DNA from 2 places in the Variovorax sp. Soil_C_19 genome. Region 2 is predicted to be linked to the other one. Evidence: riboswitches for the same ligand, from Rfam matches in the RefSeq annotation. Region 2 holds a riboswitch; the other holds the start of a gene.

Region 1 (15,483 bases), on a different contig from region 2:
AAGGGCGGGGCTGCCGGACGCGTCGCGTGCGGCCAGCCCGTCTTCAGCGGTGCATCAGGACTCGGCTGCGAACTGGTCGTAGGAGGCGGCGTCGAGCAGCGCGTCGAGCTGCGCAGGTTCGCTGAGCTTGACCTTGAAGAACCAGCCCGCGGCCAGCGGGTCGCTGTTGGCGAGCGAAGGATCGGCGCGCAGCGCCTCGTTCACTTCGGTGATCTCGCCCGACACGGGCATGAACACGTCGGCCGCGGCCTTCACCGATTCGACGACACCGGCCACTTCGCCCTGCGCGAAGGTCTTGCCCACGTCGGGCAGGTCGACGAACACCACGTCGCCGAGCGCATCCTGCGCATGCACGGTGATGCCGACGGTGGCCGCGTCGCCTTCGGCCGAGACCCATTCGTGGTCCTTGGTGTACTTGATGGTCATGTGAAAAAACTCCTCGTGGAAAAAATGAAATGCCGAGCTCAGCCGCGGTAGTAGCGCGTGGGCACGAAAGGCATGGCCGAGACTTCCATCGGAACGGGCTTGCCCCGCACGATGGCCTGCACGCGCGTGCCGGGCTCGGCGAAGGCCATGGCCACGTAGCCCATCGCGACCGGGCGGTCGGCCGTGGGGCCGAGCAGGCCGCTCGTCACGAGGCCTATGTCCTGGCCCTCGAACGATTGCAGCACCGTGCCGTCGCGCACCGGTATGCGCTCGAGCGCCACCAGGCCAACGCGCTTGCGCGTGAGCGTGTCGTGGTCGGTGCGGCCGGCCGCGCCCGACGTGGCCGATGCCAACTGCGCCAGCACCCGGGCCGCGCCCGGGAAGCCGCCTTCGCGCGCGCCGCCCGCGCGGCGCACCTTCTGGATCGCCCAGTTGAGCGAGGCCTCGACCGGCGTGGTGGTGGTGTCGATATCGTTGCCGTAAAGGCACAGGCCGGCCTCGAGCCGCAGCGAATTGCGCGCGCCCAGGCCGATCGGCTTGACCTCGGCCTGGGTGAGCAGCAGGCGGGCCAGGGCGTCGGCGTCACGGCCGGCGACCGAGATCTCGAAGCCGTCTTCGCCGGTGTAGCCGCTGCGCGTGACGAAGGCTGGAATGCCGCCGATCTGCACTGCGCCGCCGGTCATGAACACGAAGCGCTCGGCGCCGGGCGAGAGCCTTGCGAGCACCGCGGCGGCCTGCGGCCCCTGCAGCGCGAGCAGCGCGTGGTCGGGCAGGGGCTGCACCTCGCAGCGTGCGCCGATCTTCTGCTGGATGTGCGCGATGTCGGCCATCTTGCAGGCGCCGTTGACGATCACGAAGAGCGAGCCGTGCCCCTCGTTGAAGAACATCAGGTCGTCGAGGATGCCGCCTTCGTCGTTCAGCAGCAGGCCGTAGCGCTGCTTGCCCGGGGCCAGGTCGATCACGTCGACCGGCATCAGCGTCTCGAAGGCGGCGGCGGCGTCGGGCCCGACCAGGCGCAACTGGCCCATGTGCGAGATATCGAACAGCCCGGCCTGCTCGCGCGTATGGCGGTGCTCGGCCATCAGGCCGGCGGGGTACTGCACCGGCATCGAATAGCCGGCGAACGGCACCATGCGGGCGCCGAGCTCGACGTGCAGGTCGTGCAGCGGGGTCTTGAGCAATGGTTGTTGTTGGTCAGCGGAAGCAGCCACGGGGCACTCTCCAAAGGGGCAGTCGAATTCCATGGCGCAAGCCATGGGCCACCCCTGCTGTCCGCTTTACCTGAGAGATTCGCCCCACGATCGGGGTTTGCTCCTTCGGTGGGCCGTCGCCGCAAACGCGCGCTGCAACGGCCTCTCTCCAGCAAGGAAGCGACGGCGTTCGCTGTCGCTGTGTCAGTCCTTTTGCCTGAGCGTTCGGGGGTTCCCTGCGCCTTCGGCGGCCTCGCGTGGCGAAGCTCTCTCCTGACCCGGCGAGTGTAGTGGATCGCGCTGCGGGCCGGCCGCGCGGGACGGCGGCAGTTCCGCACGCAGATGGTCGAGAAAGGCGCTGACGCCCTGTGGCAGCGTGCGTCCGGCGAGGGTCTGGACCTCGACGGCGCGGCCGTTCATGCCGCGCTCGCGGATCGGTGCGGCATGCAGCTCGCCGCGCCGCGCACGGTCGCGCACCGTCACCTCGCCCGAAATCGACAGGCCGCCGCCGTGCAGCACGAAGTTGGTGAGCGACTCGAAATGGTTGCTGACCAGCACCGGGTCGAACACCAGCCGCCGCTGGCTGCAGCCGATGTCGAACAACTGGCGCACCGTGTTGTCGCGCTCTGGCAGGGCGATCGGATGCGGATGCATCTGCGCCAGCGTGACGGTGGAAAAGCGCGCGAGCGGATGGTCGGGCCGCATGATCGCGTGGACGGGCGCCGCCTGCATGTGCTGCACCTGGATGTCGCGCTCGGCAGCCCGGCTGTAGGTGAGGCCGATGTCCACGTCGCCATTGCGCACCGCCGCGGTTACCTGGGCCGGCGCCACCACGCGGAGGTGGAACAGGATGCCAGGGTGGCGGGCACGGAATTCGGCCATCGCGCCGGGCAGGAACTCGATGGCGAAGCCGGACGAACTGGCCAGGCGCACCAGGCCCCGGCGCAGACCCTGCAGCGCCTGGATGTCGGACACCACGCGGTCGGCCTCCATCGCGCCGCGGCGCGCATGCGCGGCCAGCAGTTCGCCGGCGGCGCTGGGCGCCATGCCGCGCGCGTGCCGCTCGAACAGCGGCACGCCGAGCAGTTCTTCCAATGCCGCCACCTGCCGGCTTACGGCCGAGGGCGACACGCTGAGCCGCGAGGCGGCCTCGCTCACGGAGCCGCTGCGAACCACCTCGAGAAAGTAGCGCAGCGCCGTGTCCTGCAGTCGGTCGGACAGCATCGAAAACCTTCCTAGGTTTGCGTAAAACGCAACGATTCTTGCAACAAACGGCGATTGTCGTATGGCTGGCGGGCGCTTATTCTGACTTCGTCCCGTCATTTTTCCGCAGGAGAGGCATGCACAAACCCCGATCGGCCACGCCGGCGCCGGTGGCTTCGGCCATCGTGGAACTCAGCGCCACAGCGCTTTCGCATGCCATCCATTCGCGCGAGGTCTCGTGCGTCGAAGTGCTCGATGCCTACCTGGCGCAGATCGACCGGCTCAATCCGGTGGTCAATGCCATCGTGGCGCACGCCGACCGCGATGCGCTGCACGCCCAGGCCCGCGAGCGCGACGACCAACTGGGGCAGGGCCGCAGCCTGGGGCCGATGCATGGCTTCCCGCAGGCGCCGAAGGACATCATGCCCGTGGCCGGCATGGTCACCACGCGCGGCTCGCCGATCTTCCGTGGCCAGGTCACGCCGGCCGACGCGGTGGTGTTCGAACGCATGCGTGCCGGCGGCGCGCTGTTCGTCGGCCGCACCAACACGCCCGAGTTCGGGCTCGGCGGCCACACCTACAACCCGGTGTACGGCGCCACGCGCAACGCCTTCGACCCGGCCCGCTCGGCAGGCGGCAGCAGCGGCGGCGCCGGCGTGGCGGTGGCGCTGCGCATGCTGCCGGTGGCCGACGGCTCCGACATGATGGGATCGCTGCGCACGCCGGCGGCCTTCAACAACGTGTATGGCCTGCGCACCTCGATCGGCTGCGTGCCGCACGGTCCCACCGAAGAGGTCTTCTTCCAGCAATTCAGCGTCGCCGGTCCGATGGCGCGCAACATCCCCGACCTGGCCATGCTGCTGGCCGTGCAGGCCGGTTTCGACGCCCGGCTGCCGCTCACGCACCGACAGGCGAAGGGCAGCGACTTCCTGCAACCGCTGGCGCGCGACTTCCGCGGCACGCGCATCGGCTGGCTCGGCGACCTGGGCGGCCATCTGCCCACCGAGCCCGGCGTGCTCGACACCTGCGCCGCGGCGCTGCGGCATTTCGAGGCGGCCGGCTGCAGCGTCGAGGCGGTGCTGCCGGCCTTCGACCTCGAGCAGTTGTGGCGCGCCTGGATCGACCTGCGCAGCTTTGCGGTGGCGGGCGCCAATGCCGCGCTCTACCATGACCCGGCACGGCGCGCGCTGCTCAAGCCCGAGGCGGTGTGGGAGATCGAGCGCGGCCTGCAGCTGAGCGGCATGCAGGTGTATGACGCCGCGCGCACGCGCTCGGCCTGGTACCAGGCACTGCGCGGGCTGTTCGCGCAGTTCGACTTCCTCGTGATGCCATCGGCGCAGGTGTTCCCCTTCGACCTGGTGCTCGACTGGCCGCACGAGGTGGGCGGCCGCGCGATGGACACCTACCACCGCTGGATGCAGGCAGTGGTTCCCGCCACCATGGCCGGCCTGCCGGCACTGGCGGCGCCCGCCGGCTTCGGTGCCGGCGGCCTGCCTGCCGGCCTGCAGATCATCGGCCCGGTGCAGGCCGACGCGGCCGTGCTGCAGATCGGCCATGCCTACGACGAGGCCAGCGGTCACGCACGGGTGCGAAGCCCCTTGCTCGGCTGACCGCCGTCTCGCCTCTTCCGTTTTTCTTGCCTGCCAACTGGAGCTTTGCACCGCCATGTCTCTCCGTCGTTCCCGTTTCCTCTCCCTTGCGTTCGTCGCTGCCGCGGCATGCGCGGTGCCCGCGATGGCGCTGGCCCAGCAGGGCTTTCCCGATCGTCCGATCAAGCTGGTGGTGCCCTATTCGCCGGGCGGCGCGACCGACATCCTCGGCCGGCTGATGGCCAACGCGATGGGCGAGAAGCTCGGGCAGCCGATCGTGGTCGAAAACCGCCCCGGTGCGTCTACGGTCGTCGCGGCCTCGCTGGTGGCCAAGGCGCCCGCCGACGGCTACACGCTGCTGCTGGGCGCCAGCACCACGCTCACGCTGAACCCGGCGATCCGCCCGAACCTTCCGTATGACCCGCTCGCGAGCTTCACGCCGCTCGGGTTGGTGGCCGACATGGGGCTGCTGCTGGTGGCCGGCAACGACACGCCGGGCAGTTCGCTCAAGGACATCGTGGCCCAGGCCAAGGCTGCGCCCGACAAGTTCTCGTACGGTAGCTTCGGCACCGGCTCGTCGGTGCATTTCGGCGGCGAGATGCTCAAGTCGGCGACCGGCATCCAGATGGTCCATGTGCCGTACAACGGCAGTTCACCGAGCCTCACGGCGCTGATGGGCGGACAGGTGCAGGTGGCGGTGGACACGGTGGTCGCGTCGGCGCCGCTCGTCAAGGCCGGGCGCATCCGGCCGATCGCCGCGCTCGGCGCGAAACGCCTGGCGCTGCTGCCCGACGTGCCGACGATGGCAGAGAGCGGCTATCCCGGGTTCGACATGAGCACCTGGTTCGCGCTGCTGGCGCCTGCGGGACTGCCCGCGCCCGTGCAGGCGAAGCTCGAGGCAGCGCTGGCCGCGAGCATGCGCGAGCCCGGCTTCCAGAAGAAGCTCGTCGAGATGGGGCTCACGCCGGCATGGGGCCCGGCCAGTGCGGTGCGCGAGCGCGTCGAGCGCGAGCTCCCGAAGATGCGGGCCGTGGCCGCGCAGGCCAACATCCAGGTCGACTGAGCAGGGTCTCCGACGCCCGCCGACGACCGGTTCAATGAACGGCCTGTGCTGCCGACGGCAGCAATTTTTCAATGCGCTCGCGCAGCGACTCGGCCCGCTCCGCGCCCGCGGTCTTCTCGACCTCGGCCAGCATCAATGCCGCGATCTCCAGCATCGCCTCGCGGTCGCGCGCCTCGCGCAGCGCGTCGCGCATCTGCAGCGCGAACGCCGGATCGCGCCGCACGAACATGCGCTCGCAGATGTCGAACAGGAACATCCGCGTGGTGGCGAGGGAGCGCTTGCCGTCGAAGGTGTCGGCGGCGTTGCCGGGCGCAGCGGCGGGCGGTGCGATGAGGGCGGCAGGCGCGGGAAACTGCAGGTAGCCGCGGTGCGCGAGCGCCTGCAGCGCCTGCTCGGCGTCGCCGCGGCTCGCGAACAGCGGGGCGAAGTCGCTCAGCGAGCGACGGCCGTCGGCCATCAGCAGCAGCGCGCGTTCGCGCTGCGTCAGGGTGCGCTGGCCGCCCCGGAGTTCGTCGCGTGCCTTGTCGGTCTTGATGGGGAACATGGCGCAACAGCCCTGGAATTCGAGGGCTGAAGCATCGCGGCGCGCGGTGACATCTTGATGAAGCTTTTGCCTTACATGGCGAAGGCTTCGGCGGCGCCCGGACTCAGCCCGCGGTTTCGCGGCGGATGAGCCAGCGGTCGTCCACGCGCTGGAACTCGAGCGTCTTGCGGCTCGTGTCGTTCAGCGCATCGGCGCGGTAGGTCTGCTTGAAGTGCGCGGTGGCGGTGGTGCCATGGATGCTGATGACGAGGTCGTCGACACCCACCTCGATGCGCGACTTGCCCTCGATGCGCTTGCGCCGGTCGGCTTCCCAGCCGCGGCGGTCGAGCTTGCCGCTCGGCACCGCCTCCGGCGCATAGACGGCGAAGTAGCGGTCCAGGTCCTTGGCGGCCCAGGCGGCGGCCCAGGCGCGCACCGCGGCATCGACTTCGGCGATGGCGGTGCCGGCCGTCGTGGGGGGAGATTCCGCCGCTGCAGAAGCAGCCCTGGCAGTCGGTGCCGGTGCGGCCGACGCCGCCGAGGCCTCGGGCCGAAACGCCACGTACCCCGTAAATCGCCAGCGCTTGCCCTCATCGAGCGAAAAGCTGAGCTTCTCGGAACCCGCCTTGCCATCGGCCAGCAGCGTGACGAACTCTACGTTGGCATAGGTGCCGGCGGGCAGGTCCTGCAGGCTGCCGTCGGCGCTGGTGGTGCGGCGCGTCACGCTCTGCCAGTCGCGCTGCTTCACGGCGCCGAGCGTCTGGCGCGCCTTGCGCGTGGTGTCGACGAAGGCGGCGCGCGGCACGCGCGACTTGAGCACGCGTGATGCGTTGTCCCACAGCGGCCCGAAGCGGTCTTCATCCAGCTGGCGCAGGGTGGCGTGCGCCCCTTGCAGCAGTTCGTCGGCCGACCGGCCCGCAGGGAGCTTGTCGGCCGCCGCGGCGCCAAGGGCGGCGGCTGCAAGAACCCAGCCGGCGAGAAGCTGCGTCGAGATGCGATGCATGGTGTCGTTCCCCCCTGTTTTCTTGTACGTGTGCGCGCAGGTCAGCGTGCGTACATCAGGTCGCGCACCGACAGCGAGATCCAGGGCACGTAGGTGATCACCATCAGGCACACCATGATCACCAGCACGAAGGGAATCAGGTGCTTCACTATTCGGTCGAGCGAGATGCGCGCCACGGTGCAGGCCGCGAACAGGTTCACGCCAAAGGGCGGCGTGATCATGCCGAGTGCGAGGTTCACCACCATGATGAGCCCGAAGTGCACCGGGTCGACCCCGAAGTGCATCGCCACCGGCGCAAGGATCGGTGCGAGCACGATGATCGCCGCGCTGGTCTCGATGAACATGCCGATGAGGAACAGCGCCGCATTCACGCCCAGCAGGAACATCGTCGGCGACTTGAGCACTTCCTCGAGCCAATGGCCGATCGCATCGGGCACGCCCGCACGCGTGATCAGGAACGCGAACAGGCCCGCGTTGGCGATGATGAACATGATCACCGCCGACGAGAGCACTGACTTGCGCAGGATGCCGAACAGGTCGCTCGGCTTGATCTCGCGGTAGATCACCACGCCCACGACGAGCGCATAGAACACGGCGACCGCCGAGGCTTCGGTGGGCGTGAAGATGCCGCCGTAGATGCCGCCCAGGATGATGACCGGCATCAAGAGCGCCCAGCCGGCCTGCAGCAGCGCGCGGCCGAAGGGCATGCGGCCCTCGCCGTCGCTCTTGCCCCAGCCCTTCCACTTGCAGAAGGCCCAGACGAACAGCATCAGCGCGCCGCTGATGAGCAGGCCGGGACCAACGCCTGCGATGAACAGCTCGCCGATCGACACTTCGGCGCTCACGCCGTAGAGGATCAGCGGAATCGACGGCGGGATGATCACGCCCAGCTCGGCGCTCGTGGCCTGCAGCGCCGCCGCATACGACGTGGGGTAGCCGTGCTTGATGAGCGCGGGGATCAGGATGGCGCCGATCGCGAAGGTGGTGGCCACCGACGAGCCCGACACCGCCGCGAAGATCATGCAGGTCAGCACGCAGGTCATCGGCAGGCCGCCCTGCACGCCGCCGACGATGCTCTTGGCGAACTCGACCAGCCGGCGCGAGATGCCGCCCGTTTCCATCAGGTTGCCCGCGAGGATGAAGAACGGGATGGCCGCGAGCGGAAACTTGTTGATCGAGTTGAAGATCTCCTTGGCGGAGATCAGCATGTGGGCGTTCGTCACCTGGATGCCGACGATCGACGCCAGGCCGATCGAGACGGCGACGGAAACCGACAGTGCGAAGCACAGCACCATCGTGGCAAGCATTGCGGAAGTCATTGCGCCGTCTCCAGTTCGAGCCGCTTCGGGTCGAGGTAGTTGCCGACGATGCCGAAGAGCGAGAACACCGCCCCCACGGGCAACGCCATGTAGGCCCAGATCATCGACAGGCTCTCGAGCCCGGCCATGCTCTGCACGCGGCCGCGGATCGCGTAGTCCCAGCCCCACCACAGGATGATGAGCATGAGCGCGAGCGCGGCCACGCTCACCGCCGCATCGAGCAGGCGGCGCATGCGCGGCGAGCTCCAGCGGTACAGCACGTCGACGCTCACCATCGCGCCCTGGCGAAACGCCATCGGAATGCCGAGGAACACCATCCAGATCAGGCTCACGCGGATCATGATCTCGCTCCATTCGGCGGGCTGCTCGAGCACGAAGCGGGTGACGATCTGGAACACGCCGAGCGAGGATGCCACCACGAGCATCACGCAGGCCAGGGCCATGGACACCATGGTGGTCCATCGCTCCACGCCGAGGAACATGGTTTTCATTTGAAAAAACTCTGACGGTAAAACAAAAACAGGAACGCCCGCCTGGCGTGGTGCCGGGCGGGCGCAGCCTTCAAGCAAGCGCCGGTCGGGGGCCGACGATCACTTGTAGTTGCGGATCTTGTCCAGGTTGGCCTTGCCGAAGTCCTTTTCGAACTGCGTGTTCACCGGTGCCAGCGCCGCCACGAACTTGGCCTTGTCGAGGTTCTCGATCACGGTCATGCCCTTGGCGCGCAGGTCGGCCACGCCCTTGGCGTCGTCTTCGTCCACGCGTGCGCGGTTGGCCTTGGTGCCTTCCTTGGCGGCTTCGAGGAAAGCCTGCTTGTCGGCGGCGCTGAGCTTGTCGAAGCTGGCCTTGTTCATCACGAAGATGCAGGGCGAATACACGTGGCCGGTGAGCGAGAGGTGCTTTTGCACCTGGTCGAACTTGGCCGAGATGATCACCGGCAGCGGGTTCTCCTGGCCGTCGACCGTGCCTTGCTGCAGCGCCGTGAACACTTCGGGGAAGGCCATCGGCGTGGTGACGATGCCGAAGCCCTTATAGGCGGCGATGTGCACCGGGTTTTCCATCGTGCGCATCTTCAGGCCCTTGAGGTCTTCCGGCGCCTTCACCTCGCGCTTGCTGTTGGTCATGTGGCGGAAGCCGTTCTCGGCCCATGCCAGCGCCTTGAAGCCCTTGGCCTCGAACTTGGTCAAGAGCTCCTGGCCGATCGGACCGTCGAGCACGGCGCGCGCATGCGCCTTGTCGCGGAACAGGAAGGGCACGTCGAGGATCTTGGTCTCGGGCACGAAGTTCGGCACCGGGCCGGTCGAGGAGAACGCGAGTTCCTGGGTGCCGAGCTGCACCGCCTCGATCGACTCGCGCTCGCCGCCGAGCGAGCCGTTGTAGAAGGTCTCGACCTTGTAGCGGCCATTGGTGCGCTTCGCCACTTCTTTCGCGAAGGTGTCGATGGCGACGCCCTGGTGCGAGTTCTGCGAGGTCGAGATGCTGATCTTCATGGTCGTCTGCGCGAAAGCGGCGCATGCCATGCCCAGGCCCAGAACCAGGCCGGCGGCCAGTCGGGTCAACTTCATTGTGTGTCTCCTCGGTTGGAAAAAAGAGTGGAAATCGGCCTTGAGACCGGTTTCACGCAAGCGGTGACTATGCACGAATAAGCAGTTTGACTGCGTCGGGATTTTCACGGACGTAGTTGCGGATCACCGCCTCGAAGTCGGCATCGGGCAGCAGCCCCAGGCCGCGGGCGCGCCGGGCCTCGATGTGGCCGGGCCAGGTCTTGACGATGCGCCGGATGGCCGGATCGGGCGTGCGGTCGAGCAGGTCGGTCGCAGCCTTACCGGCCACGCGTTCGAGCGCGGCGGCCATGTCGCCGACGGTGGTCGCGAGCGAGGGCAGGTTGAGCGCGGTGCGCGGTCCCCATTCGGCATCGCCCGCCTCGGCAGCGCGGATGATGCCCTCGATGGTGCGCGCGGGCGAGGCGATGGCCACCGGCGTCTCGTCGGGCACCGGGCACGCGGCGCGAAGGCCCGCGAGCGGCTCGCGGATCATGCCGCTGAAGAAGCCCGAGGCGGCGCCGTTGGGGCGCCCCGGACGCACACTCACCGTCATGAGCCGCACGCTGCGCCCGCGCACGAAACCCTTGCGCGTGTAGTCGGCCATCAACTGCTCGCCGATGAACTTCTGGATGCCGTAGCTGGTCTGCGGCGTGGGCAGCGTGTGGTCTTCGATGACCGGCGGCAGCGGCTGCTCGGGCGAATCGCCGAACACCGCGAGCGAGCTCGCGAACACCACCAGCGGCCGGGTGCCCAGCGCGCGCGCCTTTTCGAGCAGCGCATGCGTGGCCGCGAAGTTGCTGCGCATGCCGAGGTCGAAATCGGCCTCGCATTCGCCGCTGACCGCGGCGGCCAGATGGAAGATGGCGGCCGCCTCGCGCCAGGGCGCCGCATCGGGTGCGGCGAGCTGGTCGTTGAGGTCGCCGAGCGCAACGGCAATGCGCGGGTCGCCCGCCAGGTCAGCCGGCGGCGCGACGCGGTCGACCAGCGTGATGCGGGAGATGGGTTCTGCCGGCGCCCCCGCGAGCGACAGGCGCCCCGTGGCGAGCAGCGTGCGTGCGAGGCGCGCGCCCAGGAAGCCCGCGCCTCCTGTGATGACGACCTGCATGCTCACATGCCCACGTAGTTGGGGCCGCCGCCGCCTTCGGGCGTGACCCAGACGATGTTCTGCGTCGGGTCCTTGATGTCGCAGGTCTTGCAGTGCACGCAGTTCTGCGCATTGATCTGCAGGCGCTCCTTGCCGGCATGGGCTTCGTCGGGCACGAACTCGTACACGCCCGCGGGACAGTAGCGGCTCTCGGGTCCGGCGAACTTCGAGAGGTTGATGTTCACCGGCACCGAGGCGTCCTTCAGCGTCAGGTGCGCCGGCTGTTGCTCTTCATGGTTGGTGTTGCTGATGAACACGCTCGAAAGCCGGTCGAAGGTGAGCTTGCCGTCCGGCTTCGGATAGGCGATGGGCTTGCACTCGGCCGCGGGCTTCAGGTAGAGGTGGTCGGGCTTGTCGCGGTGCAGGGTCCATGGAATACGGCCCTTCAGCAGCCACTGCTCGACGCCGTTCATCACGGTGGCGATGCCCAGGCCCTTCTTGAACCAGGCCTTGAAGTTGCGCGCCTTGTTGAGCTCGGTGTGGAGCCAGCTCTTCTCGAACGCGGCCGGATAGGCCGTGAGCTCGTCGTGCTGGCGCCCGGCGGTCACCGCTTCGAACGCGGCTTCGGCGGCCAGCATGCCGGTCTTGATGGCCGCATGGCTGCCCTTGATGCGGCTCACGTTGAGGTAGCCGGCCTCGCAGCCCACCAGCGCGCCGCCCGGGAACACCGTCTTGGGCAGCGACATCAGGCCGCCCGCGGTGATGGCGCGCGCGCCGTAGCCGATGCGCTTGGCGGGCTTGATGCCCTTGGCTTCGTCGCCTTCGAGGTACCAGCGGATGTTGGGGTGCAGCTTCCAGCGCTGCATTTCCTCGAACGGGCTCAGGTACGGGTTGCTGTAGTCCAGGCCCGTGATGAAGCCCATCGTGACCTTGTTGTCCTCCATGTGATAGAGGAAGGCGCCGCCATAGGTGTCGCTCTTCATCGGCCAGCCGGCCGTGTGCAGCACGAAGCCGGGCTGGTGGCGCTTGGGATCGATCTCCCAGACTTCCTTCACGCCCAGGCCGTAGGTCTGCGGGTCCTTGCCCTCGTCGAGCTTGAAGCGGCTGATGAGCTGGCGGCCCAGGTGGCCGCGCGAGCCTTCGGCGAACACGGTGTACTTGCCGAGCAGTTCCATGCCGAGCTGGAAGTTCTCGGTCGGCTCGCCGTCCTTGCCCACGCCCATGTTGCCGGTGGCCACGCCGCGCACCGAACCGTTCTCGTTGTAGAGCACCTCGGCGGCCGGAAAGCCCGGGAAGATCTCGACGCCGAGGTTCTCGGCCTGCTGCGCGAGCCACTTGGTGAACGCGCCGAGGCTGATGATGTAGTTGCCGTGGTTCTGGAAGCACTCGGGCAGCAGGAAGCCCGGCGTGCGCAGGCCCGAGTTCTCGCCCAGGAACACCATCGCGTCGTCGGTCACCGGCTGGTTCAGCGGCGCGCCGAGTTCCTTCCAGTCGGGCAGCAGTTCGTTGAGCGCGCGCGGGTCCATGATGGCGCCCGACAGGATGTGCGCGCCGGGCTCGGAACCCTTCTCGAGCACCACGACCGAGATCTCCTTGTCGTGCTGCGCGGCAAGCTGCTTGAGGCGGATCGCGGTCGCGAGGCCGGCCGGGCCGCCGCCGACCACGACCACGTCGTATTCCATGGATTCGCGGGGGCCGAATTGGGCGAGGATTTCGTCGGGGGTCATTGTGGGGGTCTCGTCGATAATGATTGAGGCTCGGACGCTTCGGGGGCGCGAAACATTTTATGTGGAGTGCGAGGCGTCACCTCGGCGACTCAAAAGGACCCTCTTTCATGGCGTACACGATCGATCTTTCGGGCCGCGTGGCCTTCGTCACCGGCGCTTCGAGCGGCCTCGGCGCCCAGTTCGCCAAGACGCTTGCGCGTGCCGGCGCCGCGGTGGTGCTCGCGAGCCGCCGCGTCGAAAAGCTCAAGCAACTGCGCGCGCGCATCGAGGGCGAGGGCGGCGACGCCCACGTGGTCGAGCTCGACGTGACCGACATCGCGAGCATCCGGGCTGCCGTGGCGCGCGCCGAGACCGAGGTCGGGCCCATCGACATCCTCGTCAACAATTCGGGCGTGAGTACCACGCAGCGCCTGCAGGACGTCGCGCCCGACGACTTCGACTACATCTTCGACACCAACGTGAGGGGCTCGTTCTTCGTTGCGCAGGAGGTCGGCAAGCGCATGCTCGCGCGCGCCAGGGGCGCGGCGCCGGGCACCTATATCGGCGGGCGGATCATCAACATCGCGTCGGTGGCCGCGCTCAAGGTCATGCCGCAGATCGGCACCTATTGCATGAGCAAGGCCGCCGTGGTGCAGATGACCAAGGCCATGGCGCTCGAATGGGGCCGCTTCGGCATCAACGTGAACGCGCTGTGCCCTGGCTACATCGCGACCGAGCTCAACGAGGAGCACTGGACCACCGAAGGCGGCGCCAAGCTGGTGAACATGCTGCCGCGCAAGCGCGTGGGCAAGCCCGAGGACCTCGACGGTCTGATCGTGCTGCTCGCGAGCGGCCAGAGCCATTTTGTGAACGGTGCGGTGATTGCCGCCGACGACGGCTTCGCGCTCTGAAAAAGACCCATGAAAATCGAAATTCCCGAACAGAAGAAGCTCGTCTATGAAATGTCGATCCCGATCCGCTGGGGCGACATGGACGCCATGGGCCACCTGAACAACGGCACCTACTTTCGCTACATGGAGACCGCGCGCATCGACTGGATGCGCTCCATCGGCTTCGAGCCCGAGCCCGGCGGCGAGGGCATGGTGATCGTCAACGCGTTCTGCAACTTCTACCGCCAGATCGAATACCCGGGCGACGTGCAGGTGAAGATGTACGTCAGCGACCCCGCGCGCACCACCTTCGAGAGCTGGGCCACGATGGCGCGCGCCGATGCGCCCGAGGTGGTCTGCGCAGCCGGCGGCGCGACCATGATCTGGGTCGACTTTCCGAAGCAGAAGGCCATGCCGCTGCCGGACTGGCTGCGGGCGCTGGTGGGCGGGTAAGGGGCGGGTAGGAGTCGCGCCGCTACCCCGGCGGCAGCACGATGCGTGCCTCGAAGCCGCTCGACGCACCGGGCGGCGGCGACGCGAGTTCGAGCGCAGCGCCGTGCTTCTCGACGATGGTGCCCACGATCGACAGCCCCAAGCCATAGCCGGCGCGGTCGGCGCTGTGCCGCACATGGCGCTGCTGCAGCGTGCGCAGCTGTTCGGCACTCACGCCCGCGCCGAAGTCGCGCACCGCGAGCGTGCAGGGCGCCATCACTTCGATCACCACACGGCCCGCGCCGGCGTAGCGCAGCGCGTTCTCCACCAGGTTGCGCAGCGCGATCGCGAGCGCATCGACGTCGCCCGATGCCACCGGTGCCACCTTGTCGGGCACCTTGAGCCCAAGACGCTCGACGGTCTGCGGGTCGTCCCAGAATTCTTGCGCCACCGCGCCGGCGAGCTGCACCAGGTCTACCCGCGCGCGCGCGAGCGATGCGCCCGATTCGGCGCGCGAGAGCTGCAGCAGCTTCTCGGTGCGGTGGCTGAGCATCTGCAGCGCATCGAGCGCGGCCTGCACGTCGTCGCGTCGCAGTTCGTGCTCGAGCGCGGTCTGCAGCCGCAGCCGCGCCGCGGCCAGCGGGGTGCGCAGTTCGTGCGCGGCGTTCGCGGCCAGCGCGCGCTCGACATCGAGCGACTGCGACAGGCGCTCGAGCAGGCTGTTGACATGGTCGCCGACCGCGCGCAGCTCGATCGGCAGGCCGGGCAGGGCGATCGGCCGCAGGTCGGCGCCGCTGCGCTTCTCGATCTCGCCCGCGAGCTGCTCCAGCACGCGCAGCTCGGTGCGCGCCACCTTGCGCAGTACCAGCGCCAGCAGCGGCAGCACCGCACCGAGCGGGATGATGAGGCCGACGAGCGTGCGGTTGAGCGCCGTGCGCCGCTCGTCGAGCGGATCGGCCACCTGGAAGTACAGCCCGAGCGTGGGATGCCGCACCGTGTAGACGCGCCACGCGTGGTTGTTCGCGAAGCCCGCCGCCAGCGGCACATCGAAGGCGCCGGTGGGCGCCTCGGCCGAGCGCAGCAGCACGCGCTCGTGGATGTCGACCACCTGGTACATCACGGCATCTTGCGCGAACAGCTGCTTCGGCGCGATCAGCGGTGCGGCGGACGCGGCACCTGCCGGCTGCAGCTTTTCGAGCTCCTGCACCGCCATGTCGAACATGCGGTGCGACACCTCGGCGAGCTCGTTGTCGAAGTTGTGGTTGATCTCGCGGTCCACATACCAGACCACCGCTAGCACGCAGACGAGCCACACGCCGCCGACCCAGACGATCAGCGTGCGGGCCAGTCGGCCGGCCAGCGTGTCGCGCCCGCCGCGGCGGTGGGTGGACAGCGTCATTCGTTGTCGTCGCCGGCCGAGGTCGACAGGCGGTAGCCGAGGCCGCGCAGCGTCTGGATGTGGCGCTTGCCGAGCTTGCGCCGCAGCCGGCTGATGAACACCTCGAGCGTGTTGC
Region 2 (15,483 bases):
ATCTGAGCGCGGCCGATGCTGCGGTGCAACTGCGCACCTTGTCGCGCGGCGAAACCTCGGGCACCGTGCTAGATGCGATGAGCCGGGGAGTTCCGACTGTGGTGAATGCCAACGGGTCAATGGCATTTCTACCAAATGACGCAGTCATGATGTTGAATGACGAGTTTTCCGACGCAGCGCTTGTTGAGGCGCTGGAAAAGCTACGCCATTCACCCGGCCTTGCGAGAACGCTCGGCACGAACGCTCGGCGCCAGATCGAAACGGCCCATGCGCCGGCTTCTTGCGCGCGCGCCTATTGCGAAGCCATTGAAGTATTCGCTGTCGAAGCCGCAAATGGGCGCGCGGGCTTGATCAGGTCCATTGCCGCTGATCCCGCTCTTTCCGAAAGTAGCCTGATTGAATCAGCTCGCAGCATCGCGCGCGCTTTGCCGCTTCCCGCGCCCAAACGCCAACTCTTCATCGATGTGTCGGAGCTGGCGCAAAAGGACCGGCAAAGCGGCATTCAGCGTTTGGTGAAGTCTTTATTGCGAGCACTGTTCGAGAGTCCGCCAGAGGGATACCGCATCGAGCCGGTTTACGCCTTGAGAGGCCAGCGCGGCTACAGCTACGCTCGCAATTTCTCGCTGCGGCTCCTGGGCTGTTCGCACGAGCCCCTGCAAGATGCGCCCATCGACGCCAGAGAATGTGATGTCTTCGTCGGCCTCGACCTGCAGCCGCACATCGTCCCGGAGCAGACCAGTTTTTTCCAGGAACTGCGGCAAATCGGCGTCCAAGTGAAATTTGTGATCTACGACCTCTTGCCGATGTTGCTGGAGCACCGGTTCCTCCAAGGCGCCAAGGAGGTGCACGAACGCTGGTTGACCGCCGTCGCGCAGAGCGATGGGGTGCTTGCCATCTCGAAGGCTGTGGCTGCTGAGTTCACTGCATGGCTGTCGGCGCATTCGCCCGAACGACTCGCCGCAGGGCTCAAGGTGCGCACGTTCCGCCTCGGTGCAGACATTTCTTCTTCATCGCTCCCTACGGACATGCCTGTGACCGAGCAACCCCCGCCACTCGCCTCGATTACAACATCGTCTCCGAGCTTTCTAATGGTGGGCACGATCGAGCCTCGCAAGGGCCACGAACAAGCCCTTGGCGCCTTCGAGCAGCTTTGGCGTGAGGGACATCAAGCCAACCTCGTCATCGTCGGCAAGAAAGGGTGGATGGTCGACGCGCTCGTCACACGCCTGAGACAGCACCCCCAGCGCGATAAGCAGTTGTTTTGGCTCGAGAGCCTCAGTGACGCTCACTTGGAGCAGCTTTACAACACTTGCGACTGCCTGCTTCTTGCATCCGAGGGTGAAGGATTCGGCTTGCCTTTGATCGAAGCAGCGATGCACAAACTTCCCATCGTGGTGCGAGACTTGCCAGTCTTCAGGGAGGTCGCGGCGGATCATGCGTTCTACTTTGATGGCATGACGAGTGAGGATCTTGCTGCTGCCCTGATCCAATGGCTCGCGCTCTTCAGGCAGGATCGGCACCCGCGCTCGGAGACAATGCCGTATTTGACGTGGCAACAGAGTGCCGAAGAATTCAAGTCTGCGCTCTTGGGCAGCTAATGAAACCAACCCTATATGCGCACCGCAAGAGCGATCTGCGCCGTCCAGTCATTCAGTAGAAAGAGAATCCCGATGAAAAAACGCGCAGTTGTCACGGGCGTAACCGGCCAGGACGGAGCCTATTTGGCAGAACTATTGTTGTCCAAGGGCTATGTGGTCTACGGCACCTACCGTCGCACGAGTTCCGTCAACTTCTGGCGGCTCGAAGAGCTTGGAGTTCAGGACAATCCGGATCTGCATCTCGTTGAATACGATCTCACGGACCTGGGCAGCTCGATCACGCTGCTAAAAGATGCCAACCCGGATGAGGTCTACAACCTCGCAGCGCAGAGCTTCGTGGGGGTGAGCTTTAACCAACCAGCCGCAACCGCGCATATCACGGGTATCGGCGCACTGCATCTGCTGGAAGCCATTCGCTTGGTCAACCCCAAGATACGCTTCTACCAGGCATCGACTTCCGAAATGTTCGGGAAAGTTCAAGCTATCCCCCAGGTGGAAGAAACGCCTTTCTATCCACGCAGCCCCTACGGCGTTGCCAAGCTGTACGCACACTGGATGACGATCAACTACCGCGAGAGCTACGACATCTTCGGCTGCAGCGGCATTCTGTTCAACCACGAAAGCCCGCTGCGCGGACGAGAGTTCGTGACGCGCAAGATCACCGACAGCGTAGCGAAGATCAAGCTCGGCAAACTCGACGTGCTCGAACTGGGCAACCTCGACGCCAAGCGCGATTGGGGTTTTGCCAAGGAATACGTCGAAGGCATGTGGCGCATGCTGCAGATCGACGAACCCGACACCTACGTGCTCGCCACCAATCGCACCGAGACGGTGCGGGACTTCGTGCAGATGGCGTTCAAGGGCGCAGGTATCACGGTGGAATTCAAGGGTAGCGGGGAAGCCGAGACGGCCGTCGACGTCTCCACGGGCAAGACCGCGATGCGCATCAATCCCAAGTTCTATCGCCCGGCCGAAGTGGAACTGCTGATCGGCAACCCCGCCAAGGCGAAGGCCAAACTCGGATGGGAGCCGGCCACCACGCTCGAGCAACTCTGCCAGATGATGGTCGAGGCCGACATCCGCCGCAACACCCAGGGCTTCTCGTTTTGAGAATCCTGCTGACCGGCGCCCACGGATTCACCGGCCGCCTTTTTGCCGAACGGGCCGTTGCAGCGGGCCACACGATCTGCCCTCTGGAATCCGACCTGACGCAGAGTGACTCCGTGCTTGAGGAAGTGCTGCAGATTGCGCCCGAAGCCGTCGTGCATCTGGCTGCCATCAGCTTCGTCGGGCACGCCAACGATGCCGCCTTCTACGCGGTCAATGTCGTCGGCACCACCAACTTGTTGAATGCGCTGGTGCAGTTGCCGGCACCTCCGACCCGGGTTCTTCTGGCCAGCAGTGCCAACATCTACGGCAACACGGCGCAGTCGCCCATTCGCGAAGAGCAGTTGCCGGCACCGGTGAACCACTATGGCACGAGCAAGCTGGCCATGGAGTGCATGGCGAGGACGTATCGTGATCGCCTGAATCTGGTGATCACGCGCCCCTTCAACTACACCGGCCCGGGACAAGACGACCACTTCCTGATTCCGAAGCTGGCACTGCACTTTGCCGCACGCTCGCCGTCGATCGCCTTGGGCAATCTCGATGTGGAGCGCGAGTTCAACGACGTACAGATGGTCTGCGACGCCTACTTGCTGCTGATCGCTTACGGTGAGCCCGGGGAGGCCTACAACATCTGCTCCGGTCGCCCACATTCTCTGCGGCAGGTGGTCGAGACCCTTGCCCGGATGACTTCGCACAATCCCCGTCTCGAGGTCAATCCAGCGTTCGTCAGAGCCAACGAAGTCCACCGCCTTTGCGGCGACCCTTCCAAATTGCAAGCTTTGCTGGCCCGACACGGGGCTTCGCTGGAAGAGCCGGAACTCGAAGAAACGCTCGCGCGAATGCTTCTGGCGGCAAAGGCCAGCGCGGCAAACGCTGTCGTCAGCTGAAGACTTCGGCCCGCTCGAACCTCGATGCGGCCTGATCCTTGGCCGAGAGTTGCGGGGCGAGGCCGACGTCGGGCCACTCGATTGCCAGGTCCGGATCGTTCCAGACGATCGCACGCTCATGCGCCGGTGCGTAGTAATCCGTGGTCTTGTACAGAAACTCCGCCGTCTCGCTCAGCACCAGGAACCCGTGTGCGAACCCCTCAGGCACCCACAACTGCCTGTGGTTGTCTTCGCTGAGCTCCACACCCACCCACTTGCCGAAGGTCGGCGACGACTTGCGGATGTCCACCGCCACATCGAACACCGCGCCCCGAACCACACGCACCAGCTTTCCCTGCGGCTGCTGGATCTGGTAGTGCAACCCGCGCAGCACCCCCTTGGCCGAGCGCGAATGGTTGTCCTGGACGAACTCGACGTGCCGCCCGACGGCCTCGTCGAACGCCTTGCCGTTGAAGCTCTCGTAGAAGAAGCCGCGCGCATCGCCGAACACCTTCGGCTCGATGACCAGCACCTCCGGAATCGCGGTGGGCGTTGCTTTCACGAGCGCACCTCCTCGGCCAACAGGTGGTTCAGGTATTTGCCGTAGCCATTCTTCTGCAGCGGCGCTGCGAGTCGCGCGAGCTGCTCGCGGTCGATGAACCCGTTGCGCCAGGCGATCTCTTCGGGGCACGCGATCTTCAACCCCTGCCGATGCTCGAGCGTCGCGATGAACTGCCCCGCCTCCAGCAAGCTCTCGTGCGTGCCGGTATCGAGCCAGGCATAGCCGCGCTGCATGATCTGCACGTTGAGCTGGCCAATGTCGAGGTAGGCCTGGTTGACCGCCGTGATCTCCAGCTCGCCGCGCGCGCTCGGCTTCACGGCCTTGGCGATGTCAACCACCTGGTTGTCGTAGAAGTACAGGCCCGTCACGGCGTAGCTGCTCTTGGGCTTGGCCGGCTTCTCTTCGATGCTGCTGGCCTTGCCCTCGGCGTCGAAGGCCACCACGCCGTACCGCTCAGGATCCTGCACGTGGTAGGCGAAGACGGTCGCGCCCTTGTCCTTGGCATCGGCACCGGAGAGCAGATGCGCGAGGTCATGCCCGTAGAAGATGTTGTCGCCCAGCACCAGCGCGCTCGCCTCGTTGGCCACGAACTTCTCGCCGATGATGAACGCCTGCGCCAGACCATCGGGGCTGGGCTGCACCGCGTACTGCAGGTTCAGGCCCCATTGGCTGCCGTCGCCCAGCAACTGCTGGAAACGAGGCGTGTCCTGCGGCGTGCTGATGATGAGGATGTCGCGCATGCCGCCGAGCATCAGCGTGCTCAGCGGGTAGTAGATCATCGGCTTGTCGTACACCGGCAGCAGCTGCTTGCTCATCGCGAGCGTGGCGGGATGCAGGCGGGTGCCGGAGCCGCCGGCCAGGATGATGCCCTTGCGTTTTGTCGTCGTGGTCATTGTTGGGTCTTCTTTCCCTTTTCTTGTGTTCAGAGCGTCTCGCGCAGCATGCGTGCCACGCCGTCCTGCCATGGCGGCAGCCGCAGGCCGAAGGTCGATTGCAGCTTCGTGGTGTCGAGGCGCGAGTTGTGCGGACGCCTGGCGGGCGTGGGGAAGGCGCTCGTGGGCACGGGGTCGACCGCATCGGGCCCCGCCTTCAGCTCGACGCCGGCCGCCTTCGCTTGCTCGATGACGAAACGCGCATAGCCATGCCAGGTGGTGACGCCACCAGCCACCGCGTGATAGAGGCCCGCCTTGGCGGGGTCCTGCAAGGTCGCGCGGATCGCATGCGCGGTCAGGTCGGCCAGCAGCTCCGCGCCGGTCGGCGCGCCGAACTGGTCGTCGATGACGGTCAGCTTGTCGCGCTCCTTGGCCAGGCGCAGCATGGTCTTGGCAAAGTTGCCGCCGCGCGCCGCATACACCCAACTGGTGCGGAAGATCAGGTGCCTCGCGCAGTGTGCGGCCACCAGCTGCTCGCCTTCGAGCTTGGTGCGGCCATACACGCTCAAGGGGCCGGTCGCATCGTCTTCCTTCCAGGGCGTGCTGCCGCTGCCGTCGAAGACGTAGTCGGTCGAGTAATGCACCATCAGCGCCCCAACCTGTTGCGCCGCCTCAGCCACGACGCCCGGCGAGGTGGCGTTGAGCTTGCGCGCGAACTCGGGCTCGCTTTCGGCCTTGTCGACGGCCGTGTGCGCCGCCGCATTCACTATGACATCGGGTCGCACCTTGCGCACCGTCTCGGCGAGTTGCTCGGGCCGGCTGAAGTCGGCGTGAAGCTCGGTGCTGTCGAAGTCGAGCGCGACGAGTTCGCCCAGCGGCGCCAGGCTGCGCTGCAGCTCCCAGCCGACCTGTCCGCCCTTGCCCAGCAACAGCAGCTTCATGCAGCGTCCTTCGTGTCGTACTGCTTCTCGACCCATTCGCGGTAGGCGCCGCTTTGCACGTTGCGCACCCATTCGCCGTTGGCCAGGTACCACTCGACGGTCTTGCGGATGCCGGTGTCGAAGGTCTCGGCCGGCTTCCAGCCGAGCTCGCGCTCGAGCTTGCGCGCGTCGATGGCATAGCGCCGGTCATGGCCGGGACGGTCGGTGACGTAGCTGATCTGCTCCTTGTAGGGCTTGCCGTCCGCGCGCGGGCGCAGTTCGTCGAGCAGCGCACACACCGTGTTGACGATCTCGATGTTGGGCTTCTCGTTCCAGCCGCCTACGTTGTAGGTCTCGCCGAGTCGGCCGGCTTCGAGCACGCGGCGGATGGCGCTGCAGTGGTCTTTCACGTAGAGCCAGTCGCGTACCTGCATGCCGTCGCCATACACCGGCAGCGGCTTGCCGGCGAGTGCATTGACGATCATCAGCGGGATCAGCTTCTCGGGAAAGTGGAACGGCCCGTAGTTGTTCGAGCAGTTGGTGGTGACCACCGGCAGGCCGTAGGTATGGTGCCAGGCGCGCACAAGGTGGTCGCTCGCGGCCTTGCTGGCCGAATACGGGCTGTTGGGCTCGTACTTGTTGTCTTCGGTGAAGGCGGGATCGGTCTTCGAGAGCGAGCCATAGACCTCGTCGGTCGACACGTGCAGGAAGCGGAACGCGGCCTTCTGGTCGGCCGGCAGCGCGTTCCAATGGCCGCGCACCGACTCGAGCAGCCGGAAGGTGCCGAGCACGTTGGTCTGCACGAAGTCCTCGGGGCCGTGGATCGAGCGGTCCACATGCGATTCGGCGGCGAAGTTGACCACCGCGCGGACCTTGTGTTCGGCCAGCAGGCGATCGAGGAGCGCGCTGTCGCCGATGTCGCCCTGCACGAAGATGTGCCGGGCATCGCCCTTGAGGGAGGCGAGCGTCTCGAGGTTGCCCGCGTAGGTCAGCTTGTCGAGGTTGACGACCGGTTCATCGCTCTGCGCGAGCCAGTCGAGTACGAAATTGGCGCCGATGAAGCCGGCGCCGCCGGTTACCAGGATCATGGAGTCCCCTGCTGAAATGGAACGATCGCCACCCGGCGATTGAACAGGCGATTATCCCATCGGGCCAGGGCGATCATGCCGCCCGCATACAATCGCGCCACTGCAGGAGAGCGGACAACATGCGTTGTCCCACCGAAGGCGCAAACTCCCATAAACGCTCAGGTCGGCCGAAGAGGCCTGTACTGCACCAACTGACACGCCGTCTGGAGAGACGTCACCCCGCGTGACGCGCCGAAGGAGCAAACCCGCTGCGGGCGCAGCGGGTGAATCTCTCAGGTACCGAGGACAGGGGGAGCGGCAACTTGGACGGCGATCGTCCGGTTGCTCGCTATGCAAAGCACAGCGACCCCGCCGCCATCCAAGCGCACCTCGAAAGAAGTACCTGAAATGCGCGTGATCGTTCTTGGCGCCGGCCTGCTCGGCGTGACCTCGGCTTATTACCTTCAACAGCTCGGCCACGATGTGACCGTGATCGACCGGCAGGCCACGCCGGCCGCAGAAACCAGCTTCGCCAATGGCGGGCAGATCTCCGTCAGCCATGCCGAACCGTGGGCCAATCCGGGCGCCCCGCTCAAGGTGCTGCAGTGGCTCGGCAAGGAAGACGCACCGCTGCTGTTCCGCGTGCGCGCCGACATGCGCCAGTGGCTCTGGGGCCTGCAGTTCCTGCGCGAATGCACACCGGCGCGCACCCGGCACAACATCGAGCAGATCGTGCGGCTGGGCACCTACAGCCGCGAGGTGCTGCAGCAGCTGCGCCGCGACACCAGTCTGGCGTACGACCAGCGCACGCAAGGCATCCTGCACTTCTACACGACCCAGAAGGAGTTCGATGCCGCCCTCGCGCCGGCCAAGCAGATGCGCGCGCTGGGCTGCGAGCGGCAGGTGATCTCGGCCGACGAGGCCGTGGCCATCGAGCCCGCGCTCGCGCACATCCGGCCGAAGCTGGCCGGCGCCACCTACACCGCGGAAGACGAGTCGGGCGATGCGAACCTCTTTGCGCGCGAACTCGCCAGGCTCGCCGCAGCGGCCGGGGTGAAGTTCCTCATGAGCCACACGGTGACCGCGCTGCGCGAGGCCGGCGGCCGGCTCGACCATGTCGAGGCGACCGACCCCGAAGGCCGCTTCCAGCGCATCGGCGGCGATGCGTTCGTGCTCGCGATGGGCTCGCTGAGCCCGCTCGTCGCGGCACCGCTCGGCATCCGCCTGCCGATCTATCCGGCCAAGGGCTACTCGGTGACGCTGCCGGTCAAGGACGCCTCGAAGGCGCACCAGGTCTCGCTCACCGACGACGAATTCAAGCTCGTGTTCTCGCGCTACACCTCGCCGGGCGCCGAGGGGGGCGACCGCCTGCGCATTGCGGGCACGGCCGAACTCAACGGCTACGACCGCGACCTGAACCGCGTGCGCTGCGAGGCCATCGTGCGGCGCGTCGAAGAACTGTTCCCCGGCGCCGGCGACACCACACAAGCGCAGTTCTGGACCGGCCTGCGCCCCGCGACGCCGAGCAACGTACCGATGATCGGCAAGACGAAGCTGCCGAACCTGTACCTCAACACCGGCCACGGCACGCTGGGCTGGACGCATGCCTGCGGATCGGGCAAATCGATCGCGCGCATCGTGACCGGGCTCGCGCCCGAAGTCGATTTCGCGTTCACGGGAATGCCGCGGCCGGCGCACGGGGTCATGGCGGCGGCCGTGGGCTGAGCCAGGGCCGACCGAACACGGACTTCGGCGTTCAGTCGGCGGCCGCAAACACCGTCAGCACGCCGGTGTACCCATACAGCCGGTGCCGCGCGATCTCGCCGGCCGCGAAGAAACCGACCAGCGGCACGTCGCCGAGCGCATGCCGCACGATCTGCAGCTCGGCGCCGGGTGCGCCGAAATGCGGACCGCCGCGCCCCGAGCAGCTCACGTACACCGCGCCGGCGATGCGGCGTGCCGGATGCGGCGCGGCCTCGGCCTCCCCGGCCGCCACGGCGCGCGCGGTGGCCAGCGTCTGCTCCTCGGGCTCGAGCTCTTCGCGGATCTCGGCGCAGATGCGCATCAGGTCCGCACGCGCGGCCTGCGCGTTGCGGCGGCAGAAGCTCAGCCGCATGCCGGCTTCGGCCACGTCGGCGATCGCCACGCCGCGGCGCGTCGGATCGAGCCCGATGATGTGACGCACCAGCACGTCGGCGCCCAGGTCGCCGGTACGGCGGATGCCGTCGCTGCCCGCATCGGCCAGGCCCACCAGCGTGTTGCGCACCGCGTCGATGGCCTCCTGCGGCCGTTCGAGCGACACCTGCAGCTCCGCCAGCAGCACGTCGAGCGCCGGCTCGCCGTCGAGTTTGAGCAGCAGGTTGCCGTCGGCCTCGGTGATCACGCGCTCGCGCCCGGCCCCCGCGCGCAGCGGCTGGCAGCCCTGCGTGACGCGCGACACCAGCCGCACGCCCTCGCCGAACACCACGCCCGACATCCCGCCCGAGAACACGCCGCCCGCGGCGCCATGGCCGCGGATGTTGCCGTTGCCGCCGACCGCGAACTGCAGCGCGCCGGCCCGGCCCGACGACAGCCCGCCGAACAGGTAGCCGGTGTCGGTGCGGCCCGCCATTTCACCGATCAGTTCGGGCAAGTCGGGTGTCGCGGGGTCTGCATGCACGAGCGCGGTATGGGCCTCGAAACCGCTCATTTCCGAGCTGCCGAGCGGCGCGACGCCCGAGAACACGCGGTACTGGTCGCTCGGCAGCGCGCACAGCATGAGGCTCAGGCCGGGCTCGTCGAAGTACTCGGCGTTGTTGGCCGCCACGCCGACGCCGACCGTGCCCGACCAGTCGGTCACTTCGGGCAGCTCGGCACTCAGGTGATCGAGGATCTCCTGCGCGTCCGAGGCGTAGTGATCGGTGATGTAGAGCAGGCCGAGCGTCGGCGACGGGGCGTATTCGGGCAGCGCCATCTGCGCGCGCAGCTGCGCCAGCACGAGGCCGGCGGCCATGCGCCATTGCGGATGGGTGGCGTGGCCGGAAGGAAACAGTTTCATGGTGCGTGCCTTCCGTTCTTTTTCTCGAAGGAGAGCATGTAAGAGATCAACGCCCGCCGGTGGTTCGCTTGCGCGTGGCGGTGGGCGTCTTTTTGGGTGGGGTTTTCTTCGCAGCGGCCGTCCTGGCGGCGGGTTTCTGCGTTGTTGCGGACGGGCTGCCGCGCATGGCCTTGCCGACCGCATCGGCCATCGGTTGCGCCATGGCGGGCACCTTGAGCTGGGCCGCGTCCTGCAGCGCCGAGTTCGCGATCTGCTGGAACTGCTCGGTCAGCGAGCCCCACCACTGCATCGGATCGACCACGCCGGGCGCCGGCGCTTCATCGGCCCCCGCCGCAGGCTCTGCCGCTACCGACCGGGGCACGGCGGCAGCGGGTTCCGCGGCCGCCTGTTTCGAGAAGGCGCTCGCGATGTCCTCCATGCGCACGTTCATGCCGCGCAGAGTCGAGAGCGTCATCTTCTGCACCTCCAGCGCCTGGACCGTGGCCTTCAGCGCATGGCCGTTCTGCTCGAGCCAGTACTGCACCGTCTTGAGTTCCTGGATGCGCTTGTCGAGTTCTTCCACGCTCAGCGTGGGCGCCACCCAGCTCGCCAGGCTCGGCAGCCCGGGGGCGGCCGCCGGGTTTGCGCCGCCCCCGGCGAGGTTCTTCAGAAAGTCGAACCCGGGGACGAACTGGCTGAAATCGAAGGGCTGGCTGGCGTTGCTCATGAGGCGGTCTCCGAAGGGGTTGTCCTGTGGTGCCAGCTTACTCCAACGCACGGCCTTTTCGCCCGCGCGGACAAGCGTTGCGCACGGGTCAAAGCTCCGCGCGCACCTTGCTGAACACCTTCCAGAAGGCCGCATCCTGCGAGGTCGCGAAATTGATGCGCATCAGCGTGCTCGGGGGACGCCGCGCATGGAACAGCGAACCCGGCGCCAGCAGGTAGCCTTGGTCGAGCATGCGCTGCGTGAGCGCGTCGGTGTCGACGCCCGTGTCGACCCAGCCGAACAGCCCCGCGGGCTCCGACGCGAAGCGGCAGCCGTGCGCCATCGCAAGCTTCACCGCGCGCCCGCGTGCCCCGTCGAGACGGATGCGCACACGCTCCGAATGCCGACGCAGCTGGCCCTGGTCGATGCACCACGACAAGGCCCGCTCGAACAGCGTGGGCGTGGTCAGCGTGGCCAGCAGCTTGGTCTCGAGCAGCCGATCCTTCAGCTCGGCCGAGGCCGCGAGATAGCCGATGCGCCAGTTGGGCGCGAGGATCTTCGCGAAGCCGCTGACGTAGATGGTGCGCTGCAACCCGTCTAGCGCGCAGAGCCGCGTCGCATGCTCGGGCGCGAGGTGGCTGTAGGTGTCGTCCTCGACGATGTGGAAGTCGTGCTCGTTGGCGAGCTTCAGAATCCGGTGCGCGCTGCCCGGCGTGAGGCTGTAGCCGGTCGGGTTGTGCAGCACGCTCACGCTCACGAAGAGCTTGGGGCTGTGCAGCGCGCAGTACTGGGCCATCACCTCGAGGTCGGGCCCGTCGGCGCGGCGCGGCACCGGAAGAATGCGCATGCCCATCGCCTCGAGCCGCGCAAACTCGAGCGCCCATCCGGGCTCCTCGACCATCACCGGATCGCCCGCGCGCAGCAGAGTGCGGCTCACGATGTCGAGCGCATGCGTGGCGCCCACCGTCGTCACGATCTGGTCGGGCGCCGCGGGCACGTTGATGCCGACGAGCCGGTTCGACAGGCTGCGTCGCAGCGCGGCATCGCCCGACGGTTCGCCGTATTGCAGCGAGAGTTCCTGCAGCGCCGCGGTGTTGGTCATGCGGCGCACTGCCGTCGGCATGAAGGTCGAGGCCATCCAGTCGGGCGGAAACACGCCCATGCCGGGCTGCGGCTTGTCGCTCGGCCGGTGGAACATGCTGCGGATCAGCGAGCTCGCGTCGGCCGGCACGCGCGATCCCATCATCTGCATGACCCTCGGCGCCACGCTGGCCGAGCGGGCGTCCTGGGCGGGCCCCGCATCGCGCACATAGAAGCCGCGCTGGCGGCGCGCCTCGATCAGCCCCTGCGCCAGCAGCTGGTCGTAGGCGGCGACCACGGTGTAGGGGCTCACGCCCTGCTGGCGCGCGCATTCGCGCACCGAAGGCAGGCGCGCACCGGGCGGCAGCAGCCGTGTGCGGATGCGCTCCGCCAGCCGGTCGGCCAATTGCCCTGTCAGCGACTGGGTGGGGGTTCGTGTCAACATCTGCGCGGCGCCTGTGTCGATGGGAAGACCAATACAGTGTCAGCGCATGTGTGCATAACTGTATTGGAACTGTAATGGTCCCAAAGTTTAGAGTGTAAGAAATGAACTGGCAAGAATTCACCGCATTGCTGGTGCTGGCCACCGCGATGAGTTTTTCGCCGGGGCCCAACACCACGCTCTCCACCGCGCTCGCAGCCAACGGCGGCCTGCCGCGCGCCATGCGCTTCGTGATCGCGGTGCCGGTCGGCTGGACGCTGCTGCTGGTGCTGTCGGCAGCCGGCATCGGCGCGCTGGTGGTCGCGGTGCCGTCACTGCGGCTCGCCATCAAGGCGCTCGGCATCGGCTACCTGCTGTGGCTCGCCTACAAGCTCAGCGGCAGCGCCACCCTCGGCAAGGCCGACGGCCAGAGCCTGTCGATCGGCTTCGGCCAGGGCGTGATGCTGCAGTTCGTCAACATCAAGGCCTGGCTGCTCGCGCTCACGCTCGTGGCCGGCTGGATCGCGGGCCAGCCCGATCCGCTCGGCCGCTTCGCGATCGTGGCGCCAGTGATGGTGGTCTACGCCTTCGCCAGCAACTTCGTCTATGCGCTCGCCGGTGCGCTGCTGCGCGGCTGGCTTGCCAAGGGCCGGCGCCTGCTGTGGTTCAACCGCGCGATGGCGCTGGTGCTGGTGCTCACCGCCGGGTGGATGCTCGGCGTATGAAGCGGCCCGCCATCAAGGACGAGACGCTCGGCATGTGGCTCGGCGTGATCGGCGTGGCGCTGTTCGCGGTCACGCTGCCGATGACGCGGCTTGCCACCGGCACGCAGGAGGCGCCCCAGCTGTCGCCCTGGTTCGTCACGCTCGGGCGGGCCGCGCTCGCGGGCCTGCTCTCGACGGTGTTCCTGCTTGCCACGCGCTCGCCGCGGCCGGCGCCGCACCAGTGGAAGCCGCTCGGCATGGCCGTGCTCGGCAACGTGATCGGCTATCCGCTGCTGCTGGGCTATGCGCTGCGCGTGGTCACGGCCAGCCACGCGGCGGTGGTCACGGCGCTGCTGCCGCTCGTGACCGCGGCCGTCGCGGCCTGGGTGCTGCACCAGCGCGCACGGCTGGGCTTCTGGCTCTGCGCCATCGCTGGCAGCGTCCTGGTGGTGCTGTTCTCGCTGCTGCGTGCAGCCCAGCAGGGCCACGGCTTCGGCTTCGAATGGGCCGACCTGCTGCTGGTGGGCGCCGTCATCGCGGCATCGGTCGGCTACATCTACGGCGCCCAGGTGACGCCCTCGCTCGGCGCCGAGCGCGTGATCTGCTGGGTCTGCGTGATGGCACTGCCGGTCACGCTGCCGGCCACGCTGGTGCTGTGGCCGCAGACCCCGATCGCCGCGTCGTCCTGGGCCGGCTTCGTCTACGTCGGCGTGTTCTCGATGTGGATCGGCTTCTTCGCGTGGTACCGCGGGCTCGCGCTCGGCGGCGCGCTGCGCGTGAGCCAGACCCAGCTGCTGCAGCCCTTCCTCTCGATCCTCGCGGCCATCCCGCTCTTGGGCGAACCGCTCGACGTGGTCACCCTCGGCTTCGCCGCCGCCGTGGTCTGCACCGTCGTGCTCGGCAAGCGGCTGTCGCAGCCGCAGCCCGCCATCGCCAGCCCGGCGCGCACCGCCACACCCTGAATCCGCACCGCATACCCTCTGCCTGAAAGAAGAACCCCATGGACTGGAAACTCGCCGCCCGCGCCGCCAAGATGAACCCCTCGGTGCTGCGTGAAATCCTCAAGGTCACCGAGCGCCCCGGCATCATCAGCCTGGCCGGCGGCCTGCCTTCGCCCAAGACCTTCCCGATCCAGGCCTTTGCCGATGCCTGCGCCGAGGTGCTGCACAACGACGGCCAGGCGGCGCTGCAATATGCCGCGAGCGAAGGCTATGCGCCGCTGCGCCAGGCGGTGGCCGACATGCTGCCGTGGAACGTCGATCCCGCGCAGGTGCTCATCACCACCGGTTCGCAGCAGGGCCTCGACCTGGTGGCCAAGGCGCTCATCGACCCGGGCAGCCGCGTGCTGGTGGAAACGCCCACCTACCTCGGTGCGCTGCAGGCCTTCGGCCCGATGGAGCCGACGCCGGTGAGCGTGGCGAGCGACGACGACGGCGTAGTGGTCGACGACCTGATCGCCAAAGCGCGCCCGGGTGCCGACGATGCGGCGCGCTTCGTCTACCTGCTGCCCAACTTCCAGAACCCGACGGGTCGCACCATGACCGAGGCGCGGCGTGCGGCCGTGTCGGCCGCGGCTGCCGCGGCGGGCTTGCCGATCGTCGAAGACAACCCTTATGGCGAACTCTGGTTCGACGAGGCGCCGCCGCTGCCGCTGACCGCGCGCAATCCCGAAGGCTGCATCTACCTCGGCTCGTTCTCGAAGGTGCTCGCGCCCGGGCTGCGGCTCGGCTTTTTGGTGGCACCGAAGGCCATCTACCCGAAGCTGCTGCAGGCCAAGCAGGCGGTCGACCTGCACACGCCGATCTTCACGCAGCGCATGGTCTGCGAAGTGATGAAGGATGGTTTTCTCGATCGCCACGTGCCGACCATCCGCGCGCTCTACAAGCGCCAGCGCGATGCGATGCTGGCCGCGCTCACGCGCGAGATGGCGGGGTTGGATGTGAAGTTCAACGCCCCGCTGGGCGGCATGTTCCTCTGGGCCCGCATGCCCGAGGGCATCGACACCGTGGCGCTCCTGCCCAAGGCGGTGGAGCGCAACGTGGCCTTCGTGCCGGGCGCGCCGTTCTATGCGGGCCAGGGCGATCCGCGCACGCTGCGGCTGTCGTTCGTGACCGCGAGCGTCGAGGAGATCGACACCGCGATCGCCGCGCTCGCTGCCGTGCTGCGCGAAGAACTCGCCGCGCTCGGCACCCAACGCACGCTGGCGCCCGAACCGGTCTGAGAGCCATGCACATCGCCATCCTGACCTTCGACGGCTTCAACGAACTCGACTCGCTGATCGCGCTTGGCGTGCTCAACCGCGTGAAGCGCCCGGGCTGGCGTGTGACGCTGGCCTCCCCCTCGGCCACGGTCACCTCGATGAACGGCGTGACGCTGCACGCGACCTCGACACTCGAGGCCGCCTGCGAGGCCGAGGCGGTGCTCGTGGGCAGCGGCATCCGCACGCGCGAAATCGCCGCCGATCCCGCCATCATGGGCGTGCTGCGCCGGCTCGACACCACGCGGCAGCTGATCGGCGCGCAGTGCTCCGGCACGCTGCTGCTCGCCAAGCTGGGGCTGCT

What was found. Region 2 has a riboswitch for glycine ahead of AC3A6R_RS19895 (D-amino acid dehydrogenase). Riboswitches for the same ligand answer to the same signal wherever they lie in the genome.
Region 1: another riboswitch for glycine. It lies ahead of gcvT (glycine cleavage system aminomethyltransferase GcvT); the one in region 2 lies ahead of AC3A6R_RS19895 (D-amino acid dehydrogenase).

What each region holds. Positions count from the first base shown of each region.
Region 1 covers NZ_JBDGIV010000019.1:11,583-27,065, forward strand. Annotated here, with positions in the region: gene gcvH (glycine cleavage system protein GcvH) at 55-426, opposite strand; gene gcvT (glycine cleavage system aminomethyltransferase GcvT) at 465-1,637, opposite strand; glycine riboswitch at 1,685-1,799, opposite strand; glycine riboswitch at 1,812-1,902, opposite strand; partial or broken gene AC3A6R_RS24555 (LysR family transcriptional regulator) at 1,938-2,840, opposite strand; gene AC3A6R_RS24560 (amidase) at 2,957-4,429, shown strand; gene AC3A6R_RS24565 (Bug family tripartite tricarboxylate transporter substrate binding protein) at 4,485-5,471, shown strand; gene AC3A6R_RS24570 (hypothetical protein) at 5,503-6,015, opposite strand; gene AC3A6R_RS24575 (DUF4019 domain-containing protein) at 6,119-6,997, opposite strand; gene AC3A6R_RS24580 (TRAP transporter large permease) at 7,039-8,316, opposite strand; gene AC3A6R_RS24585 (TRAP transporter small permease) at 8,313-8,807, opposite strand; gene AC3A6R_RS24590 (TRAP transporter substrate-binding protein) at 8,907-9,878, opposite strand; gene denD (D-erythronate dehydrogenase) at 9,946-10,962, opposite strand; gene AC3A6R_RS24600 (electron transfer flavoprotein-ubiquinone oxidoreductase) at 10,965-12,668, opposite strand; gene AC3A6R_RS24605 (SDR family oxidoreductase) at 12,776-13,558, shown strand; gene AC3A6R_RS24610 (acyl-CoA thioesterase) at 13,568-13,990, shown strand; gene AC3A6R_RS24615 (sensor histidine kinase) at 14,013-15,368, opposite strand; gene AC3A6R_RS24620 (winged helix-turn-helix domain-containing protein) at 15,365-15,483, opposite strand, start outside.
Region 2 covers NZ_JBDGIV010000011.1:75,546-91,028, reverse strand. Annotated here, with positions in the region: gene AC3A6R_RS19930 (glycosyltransferase) at 1-1,598, shown strand, start outside; gene gmd (GDP-mannose 4,6-dehydratase) at 1,671-2,708, shown strand; gene AC3A6R_RS19920 (GDP-mannose 4,6-dehydratase) at 2,705-3,595, shown strand; gene rfbC (dTDP-4-dehydrorhamnose 3,5-epimerase) at 3,588-4,136, opposite strand; gene rfbA (glucose-1-phosphate thymidylyltransferase RfbA) at 4,133-5,029, opposite strand; gene rfbD (dTDP-4-dehydrorhamnose reductase) at 5,059-5,949, opposite strand; gene rfbB (dTDP-glucose 4,6-dehydratase) at 5,946-7,016, opposite strand; glycine riboswitch at 7,110-7,206, shown strand; glycine riboswitch at 7,210-7,315, shown strand; gene AC3A6R_RS19895 (D-amino acid dehydrogenase) at 7,404-8,720, shown strand; gene AC3A6R_RS19890 (FIST signal transduction protein) at 8,752-10,032, opposite strand; gene AC3A6R_RS19885 (PhaM family polyhydroxyalkanoate granule multifunctional regulatory protein) at 10,079-10,738, opposite strand; gene AC3A6R_RS19880 (aminotransferase-like domain-containing protein) at 10,827-12,242, opposite strand; gene AC3A6R_RS19875 (LysE family translocator) at 12,344-12,943, shown strand; gene AC3A6R_RS19870 (DMT family transporter) at 12,940-13,884, shown strand; gene AC3A6R_RS19865 (aminotransferase-like domain-containing protein) at 13,923-15,143, shown strand; gene AC3A6R_RS19860 (DJ-1/PfpI family protein) at 15,149-15,483, shown strand, end outside.